Regions from separate parts of the Mesorhizobium sp. IMUNJ 23033 genome, predicted to be linked through region 2. Evidence: predicted binding sites of a transcription regulator. Region 2 holds the regulator's gene; each other region holds the start of a gene.

Region 1 (6,243 bases), on a different contig from region 2:
AGCTCGTCGAGATCGGCGGAGATGTCGAAGCTCTTTTCCGCGCCCTTGTGGACGCCGCCGATGCCGCCGGTGGCGAACACCTTTATCCCGGCCATATGAGCGGCGATCATGGTGGCGGCGACCGTGGTGCCGCCGGTGCGCGCTTGCGCCACCGCAAAGCCGAGATCGGCGCGCGACAGCTTCATGGCGTCACCCGTCATGGCCAGCGATTCGCGCTCGCCGTCTGACAACCCGATCTTGATGCGGCCGGAAACCACGGCGATCGTCGCCGGCACCGCGCCATTGTCCAGGATTATCTTCTCGACATTGGCCGCCATGGCGCCATTGTCGGGATAGGGCATGCCATGGGTGATGATGGTGCTTTCCAGCGCCACCACCGGACGACCCGCGGCCAGCGCCTCAGCCACCGGCTTGTGGATGTCGATGAAGGGGCGGGCGGTTTCCGGCGTCATTTCCGTCTCCGATCTAGCAAGCTGAACTGGCCGACCTCATGCCACTTCCCGCGGCTGCGGCACAAGGGCCAGCGCCTCGGCAAAGCTCGCCGCCGTGAAGCCCGGCACGGCGTCGCTGCTCTCGATGGCAAGCATCGCGGCGGCGACACCTTCCCGAAGCGCGGCGCGCAGCGACAATCCGCGCAGCAGGGCGGCAATCGTCGCGCCCGCCAGCGCATCGCCGGCGCCGGTGACGTCGGCGATTTGTCGGGGGGCAGGGGGCACGACGGCGAAAAGCCCGTCTCCGTCGAAGCCCAGCACCGGCGCGCCGCCCGCCGTCACCACGCCGCTTTTCAGACCAGCGCGCCGCAACCCGTCGACCAGGCCTTGCTCGGAGGCATCGGCGTCTACCACGGCCAGCGCGACAGCCTCGCGCCGGTTCATGAACAGCAGGGCCAGGCTGCTGAGCACCGGCATCAGCCGCACCACCTTGGCTGGCGAGATGGCAATGGCGAACACCGGCCTGACGCCGGCCAGCGCCACCAGCCGCTCGAGTGCCGCGGTCGGCAGATTGGCGTCGCACAGGATCGCGTCGGCGGCGGCGACCACTTCACGCACCTTGGCGCGGCGGATCTGCTTGGCGAAGGCAAGATCGTACAGCGCCATGTCGGCAAAGCCGACGATCAGCTCGCCGTCACGGTCGATCAGCGCCGTATAGCTCGGCGTGGTGCGGTCGAGGAACACCGCCGACAGGTCGGTGATCCCAGAGGCGGCGATGGCACGCGACACCGTCTCGCCCGAAGCGTCGCCGCCGCGCAGCGAAAGCAGCGATGCCGAAACGCCGCGCCGCACCAGGCTGCGCAGCGCATTGAAGACGCCACCGCCGACATCCTCGCGCATCGTGCCGGGGTTAGACGCGGCCGGCACGTAAGGGCCTGCTACCTGGCCGCGCCGATCGATATGGGCGCCGCCCACGGCCAGTATCTTTGAGGATTTCATCATGCGGGCGATATGACCTTTGTTATTCCAGCCGCACAAGCGCTAGGCTGTGCGGCTGAGCTTCGCAGGCAAGGCAGCGATTCGGCGGATCAAAACAATCGGACCGCCTGATCGGATGCGGGATGGTTCATGGAACGAAGGGATGAGACAAAAAAAGAACAAATCCGGATATCGATTGTTTTTCAGATGGTTGATACCCCTTGCCAAACGAGAACAAAAAAGGTACAAATAGGGCAGGGATTACGGATTGTCCGGCCTTCATTGACGACCAAGGGGTGATGTATCATGGCTCAGAATACTTTGCGGCTTGTAGAGGATAAGGCAGTGGACAAATCAAAGGCCCTGGATGCGGCGCTGTCGCAGATCGAGCGCGCTTTCGGCAAGGGCTCGATCATGCGCCTTGGTGCCAATGAGCAGGTCGTCGAGATCGAAACGGTGCCGACGGGATCGCTTGGCCTCGACATCGCGCTTGGCGTTGGTGGCCTGCCGCGCGGCCGCATCGTCGAGATCTACGGGCCGGAAAGCTCCGGCAAGACGACGCTGGCGCTGCACACAGTGGCCGAAGCCCAGAAGAAGGGCGGCATCTGCGCCTTCGTCGATGCCGAGCATGCGCTCGACCCGGTCTATGCCCGCAAGCTCGGCGTCGATCTCGAAAACCTGCTGATCTCGCAGCCCGACACCGGTGAGCAGGCGCTGGAAATCTGCGACACGCTGGTTCGTTCCGGCGCCATCGACGTGCTGGTCGTCGATTCGGTTGCGGCACTGACGCCGCGCGCCGAAATCGAGGGCGAGATGGGCGATTCGCTGCCCGGCCTGCAGGCCCGCCTGATGAGCCAGGCGCTGCGCAAGCTGACCGCTTCGATTTCGCGCTCCAACACCATGGTCATCTTCATCAACCAGATACGCATGAAGATCGGCGTCATGTTCGGCTCGCCCGAAACCACGACCGGCGGCAACGCGCTGAAATTCTACGCCTCGGTCCGTCTCGACATCCGCCGCATTGGCTCGGTCAAGGACCGTGACGAGGTCGTCGGCAACCAGACCCGCGTCAAGGTGGTCAAGAACAAGCTGGCGCCGCCCTTCAAGGTGGTCGAGTTCGACATCATGTATGGCGAGGGCGTGTCCAAGACCGGCGAACTGGTCGACCTCGGCGTCAAGGCCGGCGTGGTCGAGAAGTCCGGTGCCTGGTTCTCCTACAATTCGCAGCGCCTCGGCCAGGGCCGCGAGAACGCAAAGCTGTTCCTGCGCGACAATCCCGACACGGCGCGTGAGATTGAACTGGCGCTCAGGCAGAATGCCGGGCTGATCGCCGAGAAATTCCTCGAAAATGGCGGCCCTGAGCGCGGCGAAGACGACGGCTTCGAGGAGGAATCCGGCGCCATGTAAGGCAGCGGCCAGAGTTCGGCCATAAATTTAGTCTATTATCCGATGCTTAAGTAACCGAGTTCTACAGTATCGCGTTCCAAACCGCCGGCCTCGAGCCGGCGGTTTTTGTTTTTGGGCGGCATGGATTGGCCCAATTCCCTGTTTCTAGACAGGGTGGAGCGTGCCCGCTAAAAGGCCAGTGCATCTTCTGAAAAGCAGAGACCAGTTTCCGCCGGGTTGCCGGCGGTTTTCGCGAAAAAGGCAGCACTCATGAGTGGCGTGAACGAGATCCGGTCGACATTTCTCGACTATTTCCGCAAGGAGGGCCACGAGGTCGTGGCTTCGAGCCCGCTGGTGCCGCGCAACGACCCGACATTGATGTTCACCAATGCCGGCATGGTGCAGTTCAAGAACGTCTTCACCGGCCTGGAGAAGCGGCCCTATTCGCGTGCCACGACCGCGCAGAAGAGCGTGCGCGCCGGCGGCAAGCACAACGATCTCGACAATGTCGGCTACACGGCGCGGCACCTGACCTTCTTCGAGATGCTCGGCAATTTCTCCTTCGGCGACTATTTCAAGGAGCGCGCCATCGAGCTTGCCTGGAACCTGATCACCAAAGAGTTCGGGCTGAACAAGGACAAGCTGCTGGTCACCGTCTATCACACCGACGACGAAGCCGCCGGCTACTGGAAAAAGATCGCCGGCTTCTCGGACGATCGCATCATCCGCATCCCGACCTCCGACAATTTCTGGGCGATGGGCGACACCGGACCGTGCGGTCCGTGCTCGGAGATCTTCATCGACCGTGGCGAGCACATCTGGGGCGGTCCTCCCGGCACCCCGGAGGAGGATGGCGACCGCTTCCTCGAATTCTGGAACCTGGTGTTCATGCAGTATGAACAGGTGACCAAGGACGAGCGCATCGATCTGCCGCGACCGTCGATCGACACCGGCATGGGTCTGGAGCGCATGGCCTCCATCCTGCAAGGTGTGGAAAGCGTTTTTGAAACCGACCTGTTCCGTCATCTGATCGATGCAGCGTCGTCCGCGCTCGGCCGCGGCCCGGATGCCGACACTGTCGGCTCGTACCGCGTCATCGCCGACCATCTGCGGTCCTCCTGCTTCCTGGTGGCCGACGGGGTGCTGCCGTCCAATGAAGGCCGCGGCTATGTGCTGCGTCGCATCATGCGCCGCGCCATGCGCCATGCGCAGCTGCTCGGCGCGAACGAACCGCTGATGTGGAAGCTGGTGCCGGCGCTGGTCCGTGAGATGGCCCAGGCCTATCCGGAGCTCGGGCGCGGCGAAGCGCTCATCACCGAAACGCTGAAGCTGGAAGAGACCCGCTTTCGCAAGACGCTGGCACGCGGCCTCGGCCTGCTTTCGGACGCTACGGAAACGCTCGGCTCAGGCGATATGCTGGATGGTGAGACGGCCTTCAAGCTCTACGATACCTACGGCTTCCCGCTCGACCTGACGCAGGACGCGTTGCGCCAGCGCAGCATTTCGGTCGATCTTGCCGGCTTCACCGATGCGATGGAGCGGCAGAAGGCCGAGGCGCGCAAGAGCTGGGCCGGTTCCGGCGACGCTGCTACCGAGACCGTCTGGTTTGCGGTGCGTGAGAAGACCGGCGCCACCGAGTTCCTTGGCTACGAGACCGAGCAGGCGGAAGGCCTCATCCTGGCGCTGGTCAGCGACGGTAAGACCGTCGACAGCGCGAACAAGGGTGACGCGGTTGCCGTGGTCGTCAACCAGACGCCGTTCTACGGTGAGTCCGGCGGCCAGATGGGCGACACCGGCGTCATATCAGGCGAAGGGTTCTCGATCGAGATATCAGACACGCAGAAGAAGGCCGACGGGCTTTTCGTGCATCTCGGCAAGGTGGCCAGCGGCACGGTCAAGACCGGCGCTGCCGTCGAGCTGAAGGTCGATCATGCGCGCCGCACCAGGCTGCGCGCCAACCACTCCGCGACGCATCTGATCCATGAGGCGCTGCGCGAGGTGCTGGGTACGCATGTCGCGCAGAAGGGCTCGCTGGTCGCGCCCGAGCGCCTGCGCTTCGACATCTCGCACAACAAGCCCATTTCGCCCGAGGATCTCGAAGAGGTCGAGCGCATGGCAAACGAGATCGTCGTGCAGAACAGCCCGGTGACCACGCGCCTGATGTCGGTCGACGACGCCATTGCCGAGGGCGCCATGGCGCTGTTCGGCGAGAAATACGGCGATGAGGTGCGCGTCGTGTCGATGGGCACCGGCCTGCATGGCGCCAAGACCAACCGGCCCTATTCGGTCGAGCTCTGCGGCGGCACGCATGTCAGGGCGACCGGCGACATCGGCCTGGTGCGCGTCGTTTCGGACAGCGCGGTGGCTGCCGGCGTGCGCCGCATCGAGGCGCTGACCGGAGAGGCCGCCAGGAAACATCTCGACGAGCAGGACAGGCGGCTGAAGACGGTTGCCGCGACGCTGAAGATCTCGCCGGCCGACGTGCCGGCGCGCGTCGAGGCGCTGCTCGACGAGCGCAAGAAGCTCGAGAAGGAACTGACCGAAGCGCGCAAGAAACTGGCGCTGGGCGGTGGTGCCGCTGCCGGTGCGCCGGCCGAGAACGAGACCGTTGCCGGCGTCGGCTTCCTCGGCAAGGCCGTCTCCGGCGTGGCGCCGAAGGATCTGAAGCCGCTGGCCGATGCCGGCAAGTCGTCGCTCGGTTCCGGCGTCGTCGTCTTCGTCGGCGCCGGTGAGGACAACAAGGCCAGCGTCGTGGTCGCCGTGACCGACGATTTGCTCAGCCGCTTCAGCGCCGTCGACCTGGTGCGCGTCGCGTCCGCCGCGTTGGGCGGGCAGGGCGGCGGCGGTCGCCCGGACATGGCCCAGGCCGGCGGCCCCGATGCCTCGAAGGCCGGCGATGCGATTGCAGCGGTAAGGGCGGCGCTCGAGGCCGCCTGAAAGCCACCACATGAAGGTCCTCGTTCTCGGCGGCTATGGTCTGACCGGGGAAGCCCTTTCCGGCTTTCCGGCTTTCGCCGCGGTGCTCGCCATACTCAGGCTGATGGTCACCCGGCCCGAGATAGGATTCTAGCCCATTGCCTTCTGCTGGGCCCGGTTTGCGGCGGCTCAATCGGCCTTTTCGGTCCTGACGAAGCTCGCGCGCCCGGCGATGCGGGCCCACCAATCCCTGATCTCCGGAAACGTGGCCAGCGTTTCTCGCCCTTCGGCAACCTTGAGGAAATAGCCAATGACCGGCGCCGCATGCAGGTCGGCAAGGGTCAGTTGCGACCCCAGCAGCCACGGCCCCTCACTCTTCAGAGCCGTCAGCACCCGCAGCACCGTGTCGGCGTGGCGAAGCCCGCTGGCGATCAGTGCCTCGTCTGGCGCTTCCTTCTCCAGCCGCTCGACGGCGACATCCCAGACCATGGCGCGATAGCCGTAAGCGTCGAGCATGCCGATGATCTGGTTC
Region 2 (6,243 bases):
GGATGAAGATGCGCTCCATGGCGCGCGCCAGCACCGGATTGATCTTGTATTCCTCGCACGGCACCGCAAAGCACATATGCAGGAAGTTGGCGGCGAAGTTCAACTCGTTCTTCGGGTAAATGAAGGGCTGGCCGATATGGTATTTGTAGGCCATCGCCGCGATGGTCGGCATCTTGGCGATCAGCCGCATCGAGGCGACCATGCGCTGGTACGGGTCCGAGATATCGGTGGAGTCGTGGTAGAAGGCCGACAGCGCACCGACCACGCCGCACATCACCGCCATCGGGTGTGCGTCGCGGCGGAAGCCGGTGAAGAAGCGCGACATCTGCTCGTGCACCATCGTGTGGCGCGTCACCCGGTAGTCGAAGTCGTCCTTCTGCGCCTTGGTCGGCAGTTCACCGTAGAGCAGAAGATAGCAGACCTCCAGGAAGTCGCCATGCTCGGCCAACTGGTCGATCGGATAGCCGCGGTGCAGGAGGATGCCGGCATCGCCGTCGATGAAGGTGATCCCCGACTCGCAGCTTGCCGTCGAGGTGAAGCCGGGATCGTAGGTGAAAGCCCCGGTCGTGTTGTAGAGCGAACCGATATCGATGACATCCGGCCCGACGGAACCGCTTCGCACCTTGAGTTCATGCGTCTTGCCGGCGAGCTCGAGCTTTGCGGTCGACTCGTGCGGTTTGCCGCCAAATTCCAGTTTTGTCGCAGCTTCGGTCATTGCAAACTCCTTTCGTTCCATGCCGGCAAAGGCAAATCCTGCAAATCACCGGAATGCGCGTACTCGCCACCGCATTTTAGGAGGTGCGTGCCAGATTGGGCCAAGGCCTAATGTTGCACTGCGAAACGCGCCTTTCAATGCCAATCTTCTTGGGCCAGTTTTCCTAATCGATTTGATCCGCGATACGCGCCAGGCTTTCGTCCCGGCCGAGCACGGCAAGCACGTCGAACACGCCCGGCGAGGTGCTTTTGCCGGTGAGGGCGGCCCTGAGCGGTTGGGCCACGGCGCCGAGCTTGTGGCCTTCGGCCAGCGCGAACTCGCGGATCGCCGCCTCCGCCGCAGCGGCAGTCCACTCCCCGGAAACCGCCTTCAAAACAGTGTGAGCGCCAGCCAGGATCGCGCGCGCGTCACCGCCGAGCAATGAAGCCGCCTTGTCGTCGACCGGCAGCGGCCGCTCGGCGAACAGGAAACCTGCCCCATCGACGAGCTCGACCAAGGTCTTCGCCCGCTCCTTCAGGCCGGGCAGGGCGGCGAGCAGCTGTGCCTTCTTGTCGTCGTCGAGGCGCGCCGCGATTGCCGGCCCGCCTTCAAGATAGGGCAGCGTGGCGACGAAGATGTCGAACAGCTCGGCATTGTCCATGCGCCGCATATGCACGCCGTTCAGCGCCTCGAGCTTGGCGAAATCGAAGCGGGCAGCACCCTTGTTGACGTCGCCGATGTCGAACCAGGCGATCATGTCCTTGATCGACATCACCTCGTCGTCGCCATGGCTCCAGCCGAGCCGTGCCAGATAGTTGAGCAGCGCCTCGGGCAGATACCCCATCGCGCGATAGGCCTCGACGCCGAGCGCGCCATGCCGCTTCGATAGCTTGGCGCCGTCGGCGCCATGGATCAGCGGGATGTGCGACATCGACGGCACCTCCCAGCCCATGGCGTTGTAGATCACCGTCTGGCGCGCGGCGTTGGTCAGGTGGTCGTCGCCGCGGATGATGTGGGTGACGCCCATGTCATGGTCGTCGACGACGACGGCATGCATATAGGTCGGGTTGCCGTCCGAACGCAGGATGATGAAATCATCGAGATCCTTGTTGGGGAAGCGCACCTCGCCCTGCACGCGGTCGTGCACCACCGTCTCACCCTCGGTCGGCGCCTTGATGCGGATCGCGCCCTTGACGCCTGCAGGCGCCTCCGACGGATCGCGGTCGCGCCAGCGGCCGTCATAGCGGGGCGGCAGGCCCTTGGCACGTGCGGCCTCGCGCATCGCCTCCAGCTCGGCCGGCGTCGCGTAGCAGTAATAGGCCTTGCCGATGCGCACCAGCTCCTCAGCCACCTCGCGATGGCGCGGCGCGCGCTCGAACTGCGATACCGGCTCGCCATCCCAGCTGAGGCCAAGCCAGGACAGCCCGTCGAGGATGGCCGTGGTGGCGGCGGCGGTGGAGCGTTCGCGGTCCGTATCCTCGATGCGCAGCAGCATCGTGCCGGCGGTGTGTTTTGCATAGAGCCAGTTGAACAGCGCCGTGCGCGCGCCTCCAATGTGCAAATAGCCTGTCGGCGAGGGGGCAAAGCGGGTGACGACCTTGTCGGACATGGAACTCTCGGAAAGCGCAGAAAGCGGATGTGATTGCGCGGACTTTCGCGCGTTGCGCGTTCATGTAGCATAGGAGGTCTGGGGCGCAAGGGGCAGACCCGATGGCTGGACGAGGCCGGGGTGCGGAGGAGGGCGAGGGCGCGACGAGCAGCGTCAGCGAGCGGGCCCTGTTTGCCGATGTTCCGTACGCCGAGCCGGCGCTGGTTCTGTCGCCAGCGCCGCAATCCGGCATTGAGCTTTTGCAGCCCGGCAATCGCGTACCGGCGCCTATCCCCACGAAAGCACCGGTCAGGCGGATCCACGCATCACTCCGCCGCCTTTCTGGTCCCGCAATCCGCCGAAGCATCGCTGCGGCAGCCGGCACGGAGCTTGACCGCGGCATAGGCTTCCTGCTGGTGCCGGTGTTTCTGGCATGCGGGGTGATCCTTTATTTCTCGCTGGCGACGGAACCCGATTTCTACAGGCCCGTCGCCGTGGTCACCTTGATGGCGGCCTGCGCGGTGGTCTCGCGGTCATGGCAGAAGACGCATTTGTGCTTCATGGCGGCGCTGCTCTGCGCACTCGGCCTGCTCGCCGCCAAGGTCGAAACCTGGCGTGCCGGAACGCAAATGCTCGGCTCCGAGATCCAGACGCGGCTGACCGGGCGGCTCGCCAGTCTGGAGGAAATGGAAAACGGCCGCGTCAGGCTGACCATCGACGTGATTTCGACCGCCCACCCAAAGCTGCGCTACGCGCCGGAGCGGGTCAGGCTTTCGGCGCGGAAAGTTCCTCCGGATATGACGGCCGGTTCCCTGATCACCGGCTATGCCCGGCTGCTTCCGCCGACCGGACCGGTGCGGCCGGACAGCTACGACTTTTCCTTCGACAGCTATTTTTCTGGCATCGGAGCTAGCGGCTTTTTCCTCGGCAATCCGAAGACTGTTGCCTCCAAAACTGGCGCCGGCGAAGACGCGCCATCCACGACGCGCCTGGCGTCCGCGATCGAGAACGCCCGGGAGAACATCGCAGACCACATTCGCGGTCAGATTGGCGGCCCCAAAGGTGAGATTGCCGCGGCACTGATGGTCGGCGTACGCGCCGGCATCCCGGATGAGATCAACGAAGCGATGCGGCGCACCGGCATCTACCACATCATCTCGATTTCCGGCCTGCACATGGCGCTTGTCGCCGGCACCATCATGGGGCTGCTGCGCGGCGCCTTCGCCCTGTTTCCCGATTTCGCTTCGCGCCGGCCGGTGAAGAAATATGCGGCCGCCGCAGCGCTCTTTTCCATCGCCGCCTACCTCGTCTTTTCCGGCATCGTCGTCGCCGCCGAACGCAGCTTCATCATGCTGGCGGTGATGCTGGTCGCCGTGCTGTTCGACCGCGCGGCGCTGACCATGCGTAACCTGGCGATCTCGGCCATCGCCGTCATCCTGGTGTCGCCGCACGAAGTGGTCGGCCCGAGCTTCCAGATGTCGTTTGCGGCAACCGCGGCCCTTGTCGGCGCCTATGCCGGCTGGTCGGACTACCGCGCCGGCAGGGCGACATCGCCGCCGCCAAGGCGATCGCCGCTCGCCTTCGTCACGCGAAAATTCCTGCTCGGCATGGGCGGTCTCGCCATGACCTCCATCATCGCTGGCGGTGCGACAGCGCTCTTCGCCATCTGGCATTTTCAGCGCGTGTCGCCGCTCAGCCTGTTTGCCAACCTGGCCGTCATGCCGATTGTCTCGGTCGTCATGCTGTTGGCCGTAATCAGCGCGCTGCTGATGCCTTTCGGGCTCGATTGGCCCTCCCTCTATCTGATGGGCAAAGGGCTGACGGCGATGATCGCGATCTCGGAATGGATTTCCGAGCGCTCGCCGGTCGATGCCGTCGGGTTGATCTCCATTCAGTCGGTGCTGCTGGTGACCATCGCGCTGGTCATCGCCACCATGGCGACGACATGGCTCAGGCTGGCAGCCGTTCCATTCGCGCTCGCCGGCCTGCTGACGGTTTCCGACACCCGCACGCCGGATGTCCTGATCTCGGAGGATGCGCATCTGGTGGTCATGCCGATCGGCGGCGGGGAACTCGCCATCAACCGGGTGCGATCGAACGAGTTCACCACCGACAACTGGAAACGGGCACTGAAAGCCGAAACCATTGTCGTACCGGAGACCTTCGAGAAGGGAGACGCGCGGTTCGACATGGATCCGGCCGACCTGCCGCCGGGCTCGCCCTTCTACTGCAGCGCCGGTCTGTGCCTCGCACGGCATCCGTCCGGCGCCATCATCGCGTATGCAGAAGACCGCAAGGACGCGTGGAGAGCGTGTGCTTTCGCGACCCTGATCATCGTCAACGACGCCACCGCCTACGACCCTTGCCGCAATCCGCTTGTCCTTGTCGTCAAGAAACGGCAGCTTGCCCGCTTGGGCAGCGCCGCCGTCTTCTTCGACCAGCAATCGGCAATCGCGCCAGCGGAGATAGACTTCGCGATCGAGCAGCCGTACCGGCCCTGGCACGAGCAGCGCAGATTTTCGCGCGAGGCGAGGGGCCTGCCGTCTTACAAGAGACCCGAAAGGCAGGCCAGCAAACCGCCGCCAAAACAATCACCGCCGCCTCAGTAGCGCCGGATCAAGCCAACCAACTTGCCCTGCACCTTGACCCGGTCGGGCCCGAAGATGCGGGTTTCATAGGCCGGGTTTGCGGCTTCCAGCGCGATCGAAGCGCCCTTGCGGCGGAAGCGCTTCAGCGTCGCTTCCTCCTCGTCGACCAGTGCCACGACGATCTCGCCCGGGCTCGCCGTATCGGCATTGCGGATGATGACCGTATCGCCGTCGAAAATCCCGGCCTCGATCATCGAATCGCCCTTGACCTCCAGCGCGTAGTGCTCGCCGCCCATGATCATGTCCGGCGGCACCGAGATCGAGTGCGTCTGATGCTGGATGGCGTCGATCGGCACACCGGCCGCGATCCGGCCCATCACCGGGATGGACACTGCCGCGACCGCATCGTCGTCGTTGCCCGCCTGGGGCGTGCGCGACGATGCCATCGGCTTGATCTGCCGCCCGAGACCGCCCTGCCCAAGACTGCCCTGAATGACGCTCGGCGAGAACTTTTTCGCCGCATTGAGGCCGGGAGCGATCGAATCGGGTAGGCGCAGCACTTCGAGAGCGCGCGCCCGGTTGGGTAGCCGACGAATGAAACCGCGCTCCTCCAGCGCCGTGATCAGCCGGTGGATGCCCGACTTCGAGGCAAGGTCGAGCGCCTCCTTCATCTCGTCGAAGGATGGTGGAATACCACTTTCCTTCAGCCGCTCATGGATGAACATCAGCAGTTCATGTTGTTTGCGTGTCAGCATCGCGGCCCCCAACGGAATCAGAAAAACAAAACCAGAACAAACACTATCTGTTCCATTTGTGTTCCGCAACCGTTTAAAGTTTAATGAATGGCTTAAGGTGCCCGAAACGATGTTGTGGTCGACAGAGAATGTCAAACTCCCTCAGAGTCCGGCTTCATCGCATTGATTTTGTTTTCATTTATGGCCTCAGCCCGACTTGGAAGGCTCCAGTACCGGCAATCATTTGGCGCAGACATTCCCGGGTCGGGCCGTGTTCGACCATCCAGCCCGCTCGATGCACCGTGAACGAAACGAACTCAAAATGCCAACTTTGAGCAAAGGTCGAGGGTTGTCGTTGGGCCGACAAGTCATCAAGGCAGGTTCTTGCAGTGCGATGGCGAGTGATGAGAGAAAGTACCGATCGGCCTGTGTGTCGTCATTGCGTGCCGGTGTCCTGCGGAGGGGAGCAGACATATCATGACCGCAGTTCCTGATCTTGCGGCCGTCGAGGCGATGGACGCCGCGGATCCACTGCGCTCGCTGCGCGACCGCTTCATCCTGCCCAAAGGGGTGATCTATCTCGACGGCAATTCGCTGGGCGCTGCCTCGCATGCCGCTTTCGACGCGCTGCGCAAGGCG
Region 3 (6,243 bases), on a different contig from region 2:
ATCGTTCTCCAGTACCGGAATGCCGACGGCCTCAAGCGCCCTGCGCGCCACCGTCGGTCCGGCTCCGGCCTTTTGCGCGGCATGATCGTGCCACCAGTCGTGATTGCCGAGGATCGACAAGACACCGAGCGGTGCCATGAGACCTGACAGAGCCGAGGCCCATTCCGGTTCAGTCACCTGGTCCGTCACCAGGCGCATGCCAGCAATATAGTCGCCAAGCAGGACGATCAGGTCCGGCTGCAAGGCGTTCGCCTCGGCGGCGAGCGAGGCAATCCGCTCGGGCGTCATCCAGGGACGGCAGGCATGGATGTCGGCCAGTGCAACGACGCGCAGCTTGAGACCCGCCGGCCAATGCGGCGGTGTCAGCGAATAGCGCTTCACATGCGTCAGCAGCATCGGCTCGATGCCGACTGCATAGGCGCCAAGCGACACCATCGACAGGAACGAGCCGCCGATGAGGCGCAGGAAGCCACGTCTGGTGATCATCGATGAGCCCCGGCCTCTTTGGGATGGCAAGTCCATTGAGCAAGACTTGCCATGAAGCGGGCAATTGCGCCTTCGCGCTGGCGGAGGCGAGGAGATTTTGCGCAGAAAAGCCGTCCCTCGGGCAACCGAAGAACAAATCTCCGTTACTCTTCCTGGAACAGGCTGATCTGCTGCTGCGCCAGATCCTTCGGTGCGTCGAGGCCGAGATGGCGCCAGGCATTGGCCGTCAGCACCCGGCCGCGCGGCGTGCGCTGGATGAAGCCCTGCTGAATGAGATAAGGCTCGATGATGTCCTCGATGGCATCGCGCGGCTCGGAGAGTCCCGCGGCGATGGTCTCTATGCCGACCGGCCCACCGCCGAAATTGCGCGCGATCATCGACAGATAGCGGCGGTCAAGCGCATCGAGGCCGAGCGCATCGACCTCCAGCCTGGTCAGCGCCTCGTCGGCGATCCTGCGGTCGACGTGGCCGTCACCGGCGACCGATGCAAAATCGCGCACCCGGCGCAGCAGTCGGCCGGCGATACGCGGCGTGCCGCGCGCGCGCCGCGCTATCTCAAGCGCGCCATCGTCGCCCAGTGGCATCGAGAGAATCCGGGCGCCGCGCCGCACGATCTGTTCCAGTTCCTCGACCGTGTAGAAATTGAGCCGGACCGGAATGCCGAAACGGTCGCGCAGCGGATTGGTCAACAGGCCGAGCCGCGTGGTGGCGGCGACAAGCGTGAAGCGGGCAAGGTCGATCTTGACCGAACGCGCCGCCGGCCCTTCGCCGATGATCAGGTCGAGCTGGAAATCCTCCATCGCCGGATAGAGGATTTCCTCGACCGCCGGATTGAGCCGGTGGATCTCGTCGATGAACAGCACGTCGCGGTCTTCGAGATTGGTGAGCAGCGCCGCCAGATCGCCGGCCTTGGCGATGACCGGGCCGGAGGTCGAACGGAAGTTGACGCCGAGTTCGCGCGCCATGATCTGCGCCAGCGTCGTCTTGCCAAGACCCGGCGGACCGACGAACAGCACATGGTCGAGCGCCTCGCCGCGCCCCTTGGCGGCGTCGACGAAGACCTTGAGGTTGGCCCGTACCGCCGCCTGGCCGACGAAGTCGTCAAGCGTCTGTGGCCGCAAGGTCTGCTCGGCATCCTCGCCGCGTTTGTCGGGCGCAATCAGGCGGGGCGAAAGGCTCATGCTGCCTTCCTTGCACAGGGCAGAGAACGGAACAAGCGACGCCTCACCGCGCCAGTTCCTTCAGCCCAAATCGAATGAGCTTCGAGGCATCGGCGCCCTCGCCGGCCGTCTTCAACGCCGCCGACACCGCATTGGCAGCGATGTCGCGCGAATAACCGAGATTGACCAGCGCCGAGACGGCATCGGTGATCGGCGCCGGTGCGACGCCCTCGCCGAGCTCCTGCTTGAGGCCGATGGTGCCGGAGGCAGCACCCGCATAGGCCGGCGCCTTGTTCTTCAGTTCGGTGACGATGCGCTCAGCCACCTTCTTGCCGACGCCCGGCGCGCGGGAGACCATCGCGATATCGCGCAGCGCGATCGCATTGGCGAGATCGGCCGGCGCCAGCGTCGACAGGATGGCCAGTGCCACCTTGGCGCCGACGCCCTGCACATTGTTCATCAAGAGCCGAAACCATTCGCGCTCCAGCACCGACTGGAAGCCGTAGAGCCGGATCATGTCCTCGCGTACATAGGTCTCGATGAACAGCACCACAGCCTCGCCGGGCGCCGGCAACGCGGCAAGTGTGCGCGCCGAGCAGTAGGCGACGTAGCCGACGCCATGCACGTCGACGAGGCAGAAATCCTCTTCGATCTCGTCCAGCGTGCCCTTGAGCTTGCCGATCATTTGAGCTTGCCGATCATACGTGCCCCCTCATACGAGCGCCGCCATCCGGTAGGCGACGCTCTGCCGGTGATGCGCGTGGCAGATGGCGATGGCCAGCGCGTCGGCCGCGTCGTCGGTGTCGAAAGTCGCCTTCGGCATCAGCACCTTGACCATCATATGGATCTGCTTCTTGTCGCCATGGCCGACACCGATCACCGCCTTTTTGACAGCGTTGGGCGCATATTCGGCAACGACCAGCCCGGCGCGCGCCGGCACCAGCATGGCGATGCCGCGCGCCTGGCCAAGCTTCAGCGTCGCCGTTGCATCCTTGTTGACGAAAGTCTGCTCGACCGCGGCCTCGTGCGGCATGGCCGCGTGCAGCACCTCGGCCAGTCCGTCATGCAGCTGGCAGAGCCGCACCGCCAGCGCCGCCTTGTCGTCGGAACGCACGGTGCCGGAGCCGACGAAGCGCAGGGAATTGCCGAGGCTCTCGACGATGCCCCAGCCGGTGCGCCTGAGCCCCGGATCGATACCGATGATGCGAATCGCTTCCCCCATCCGCCAACTTTACCCTTGGCGGCAAGCGATGCCAGTGAAATGTGAACAAACCAGAAACGATGCCGCACAGCAACTCACTGGCTGCTTGAGAGTTCGCCCTGTTGGGAGAGATGCCGCGGCTTTTCAGCCGCGGGCAAACGCCGTGTTCAGCAAGCTGATCTGGTCGGAAACCGGATTGGCGCGGCGGACCGCCGGCGGCGCATCAGTGAAGGCGTTGCCGTAGATCTCCTCGTCCATGCGTCGCACCAGCGCCTGCAGGCGCAGCGAGCGCGTGACGAGGTCGAGAAAATCCGCCGGCAATTCGGCCCAGCCGATCGCTTCGTCATGCGCGGAAGCGGTGTCGAGACGCACCTTGGACTTTTCGGACGCGACCTGGTCGCGGGTCATCTCGCCGGAATTGGCCGCCCGCTGCAGAAGCAGCCAGGAAGCGACCTGCATCAGCCTGGTGGTCAGCCGCATCGATTCGGCCGCATAGAGGGTCGCAGCCGTCCTCGACAGCTTCTTGGCCTCGGCGCGGCCCTTGCCGTCGAGATACTCGGCTGCCTGCTCGACCAGGCCCATGCCCTCCTGGTAGAGTGGCTTGAAGGACTGGGAGAAAACCCGGCGCTCCGCCAATTTGATGGTTTTCGCGCTCCCCATGGAAGGCTCGTTCATCGCTACGCCCCTGCACTGCCGCAAGCCGATTCGGCATCGTATGCCGTCACGCCCTGAACCCTAAATGACTGAAGCTTGAAAATGCGCTTCGCCGCCGGTGAAGGCAAGCACATGTTTAACGAAGGGTTAACGGCGGAGCCGGCCTGGCCAAAGCGGGCCGCGGACAAAAAAAGAGCCGCGGATAAGGCGGCTCTCAGGAGTTTAACAGGGAGGCGTCAAACAAAGTGGCTCCAACCACTCGGTAAGAATCCAGATCACTGGATGCGCATAGTAAACGCCCGTAAAGCTTAATGAACCCTTAACGGCGCCGGAAAAATTCTCATCGTGCCGCAAATCTGTACCGCTTCGGGACAGGGCGGGCATCGCCGCGCCCGTGGACAAACGGGCCCGATCGGGCGGCGTGCGCATCGTTGATACAAGCCGGTCTCCCTCCCGACATCGTTCCGAAACAGCCGCCACGCTAAACGTCCGCTCCTCCGAACCGGGGCGGCCGCGCCGCCTGCAATCATTTGGGATATCCAAGGGAGAGATCCATGGACTGGTATTCGATCGTCAAATTCCTCCACATCGTCTCGGCCACCCTGTGGGTCGGCGGCGGTTTCGTACTGTTCCTGCTTGGCGTGCTTGCCGAGCGCGCCGGCAACATCGAAGACAAGCTTCAGGCGATGCGCGCCAGCGGCCAGCTGGGCGGACGCTTTTTCGCGCCGATGTCGATGCTGACGCTCATCTTCGGGCTCATCATGTGCGGCTTCTGGATCGGCTTCTCCGACCTCTGGATCCTGATCGGCCTTGCCGGCTACGCCACCACCTTCTCGATCGGCATGTTCATCTTCAAGCCGACCGCCGAGCGGATGGCCGGCATGATCGCCAAGGACGGCGTGACGCCGGCCGCCCTTGCCATGGGCCAGCGCATGATGAGCGTGGCGCGCTTCGACTATGCGGTGATGCTGGTGATCGTCGCCGACATGGTTCTCAAGCCGACCGCGCATGACCTCGCCGTCCTCGCCGGCATGGCGCTGGTCGTGGTGGCAGGCGCCACGCTCGCCTTTGGCGGCAGCAGCCGGCTCGTGGAGAGCGCTGCCTGAAACGGTGATGGGGCAGCCGCGTGGCCGCCCCTCGCGATCTAAAACAGGCCGGCAATCCCGTCCCGCAGAAGCTTGACCGCGACGACGGCCACGGTCGCGTAGGTGAACGGATAAAAAATCTCCGGCCGCATGCGCCGCACCAGCCAGGCGCCGGCGATGGTCGAGAGCGGCGCCAATGGCATCAGCACCGCCGATGCGGTCAAATTGGCGGTGTCGAACTGGCCGAGCGCGAAATAGGGGATCAGCTTCAGCGCATTGGTGGCGGCGAAGAAGATCGCCGACGTCCCGGACAGCACCTTCGGATCGAGTCGAATCGGCAAGGCATAGACCTGGAAGGGCGGGCCGCCGACATGCGCGACGAAGCTGGTGAAGCCGGCGACGGTGCCCCAGAAGGCGGCGGCCACGCGGTTGGGTGCCGCCGCATGGTCGGCGCCGTGGCGGAACTGCAGATAGAGCCAGCGCAGCACGAAGATCAGCGCGACCGCGCCGACGATCAACCGCACCATCTCTTCGGTGACCAAAGCAGCCGTCAACCAGCCGAGGCCGATGCCGATCACCGCTCCCGGCATCATGTCGATCAGCATCTTGCGGTCGTAGACGCCCCACCATGTCCAGACCGAAACGATGTCCATCAGGCACAGGATCGGCAGCAGGATGGCGGCGGCCTGCACCGGCGGCATCGTCAGCGCCATCAAGGGCACGCCGACAAAGCCGACCGCCCCGCCAAAGCCGCCTTTCGACAGGCCGACGAGAATGACCGCCGGAAGGGCGGCGGCATAGAACCACGGATCGGCGAGCAGACCTGACATCGGTGAAGGAAGGCTGGAGGGGAAGACGGTGGCCCCTGCAATAACCCAGAAACCTTCGCGCCGCGACAGCCAATATTGGAGGCAGCGGCTGCTGGCGATCAACTGTCCGTAACCCCGCTTCACGGATTTGCGGCATCTGGCCGGCCGATGCATAAGATGGTCCGCCAGCGCGCTATGTCCGGGCCATAGGGTTTTGAGATTGAACGAAATCAATATCCGCCGCGCGGAAGAAGCCGACCTTCCGGCCATCGTCGCCATGCTTGCGGACGATCCGCTTGGACGCGGCCGCGAGGACACCAGCGAGCCACTTGCCAAGGCCTATCGGGATGCCTTCGCGGCCGTCGATGCGGACCCCAACCAGTTTCTCGCCGTCATGACCGAGGGCAGCCGCATCATCGGTACGCTGCAGATCACCTACCTTGCCGGGCTGTCGTTACAGGGTGCGTTGCGCGGTCAGATCGAAGCCGTCCGCATCGCCGACGACCGGCGCGGGACGGGGCTGGGGCAACGCCTGCTGGAGTGGGCGGTCGAAGAGTGCCGCCAGCGTGGCTGCAGGCTGGTCCAGTTGACAACCAACAAGAGCCGCCAGGACGCGCATCGCTTCTATGATCGGCTTGGCTTCAAGGCCAGCCATATCGGCTACAAGCTCGAACTGTAGGTCAGCTTCGGGCGGGGGTATCGAGCGGCGGCGGGCGGCGCCTGATCGGCTGCGCCTTGATGATGGCAGTGCTCGTCTCCGCCTTGTCGGCGATGCGGTCGAGCAGGTGGTCCAGTTCGCCGATCGAACGCACGAACAGCCGCGCGACAAAACAGTCGTCGCCGGTGAC

The links. Region 2 encodes LexA, which represses DNA repair genes until DNA is damaged. Its sites were predicted from a motif close to TGTTCNNNNTGTGTTCNG; they were not measured.
Region 1: the regulator LexA is predicted to act here: its motif matches at 1,640-1,657, upstream of recA (recombinase RecA).
Region 3: the regulator LexA is predicted to act here: its motif matches at 2,910-2,927, upstream of ruvC (crossover junction endodeoxyribonuclease RuvC).

Annotation. Positions count from the first base shown of each region.
Region 1 covers NZ_JBJACT010000041.1:34,955-41,197, forward strand. Annotated here, with positions in the region: gene ACFX5Q_RS31090 (pseudouridine-5'-phosphate glycosidase) at 1-452, opposite strand, end outside; gene ACFX5Q_RS31095 (carbohydrate kinase family protein) at 489-1,433, opposite strand; gene recA (recombinase RecA) at 1,716-2,816, shown strand; gene alaS (alanine--tRNA ligase) at 3,066-5,732, shown strand; gene ACFX5Q_RS31110 (hypothetical protein) at 5,743-5,865, shown strand; gene ACFX5Q_RS31115 (glutathione S-transferase family protein) at 5,901-6,243, opposite strand, start outside.
Region 2 covers NZ_JBJACT010000005.1:145,846-152,088, reverse strand. Annotated here, with positions in the region: gene gltA (citrate synthase) at 1-715, opposite strand, end outside; gene gltX (glutamate--tRNA ligase) at 879-2,303, opposite strand; gene ACFX5Q_RS07900 (ComEC/Rec2 family competence protein) at 2,405-4,891, shown strand; gene lexA (transcriptional repressor LexA) at 4,885-5,625, opposite strand; gene kynU (kynureninase) at 6,082-6,243, shown strand, end outside.
Region 3 covers NZ_JBJACT010000030.1:77,947-84,189, reverse strand. Annotated here, with positions in the region: gene ACFX5Q_RS27240 (metallophosphoesterase) at 1-486, opposite strand, end outside; gene ruvB (Holliday junction branch migration DNA helicase RuvB) at 630-1,667, opposite strand; gene ruvA (Holliday junction branch migration protein RuvA) at 1,711-2,331, opposite strand; gene ruvC (crossover junction endodeoxyribonuclease RuvC) at 2,359-2,868, opposite strand; gene ACFX5Q_RS27220 (DUF1465 family protein) at 2,992-3,522, opposite strand; gene ACFX5Q_RS27215 (DUF2269 family protein) at 4,056-4,607, shown strand; gene ACFX5Q_RS27210 (sulfite exporter TauE/SafE family protein) at 4,646-5,416, opposite strand; gene ACFX5Q_RS27205 (GNAT family N-acetyltransferase) at 5,673-6,074, shown strand; gene ACFX5Q_RS27200 (Lrp/AsnC family transcriptional regulator) at 6,076-6,243, opposite strand, start outside.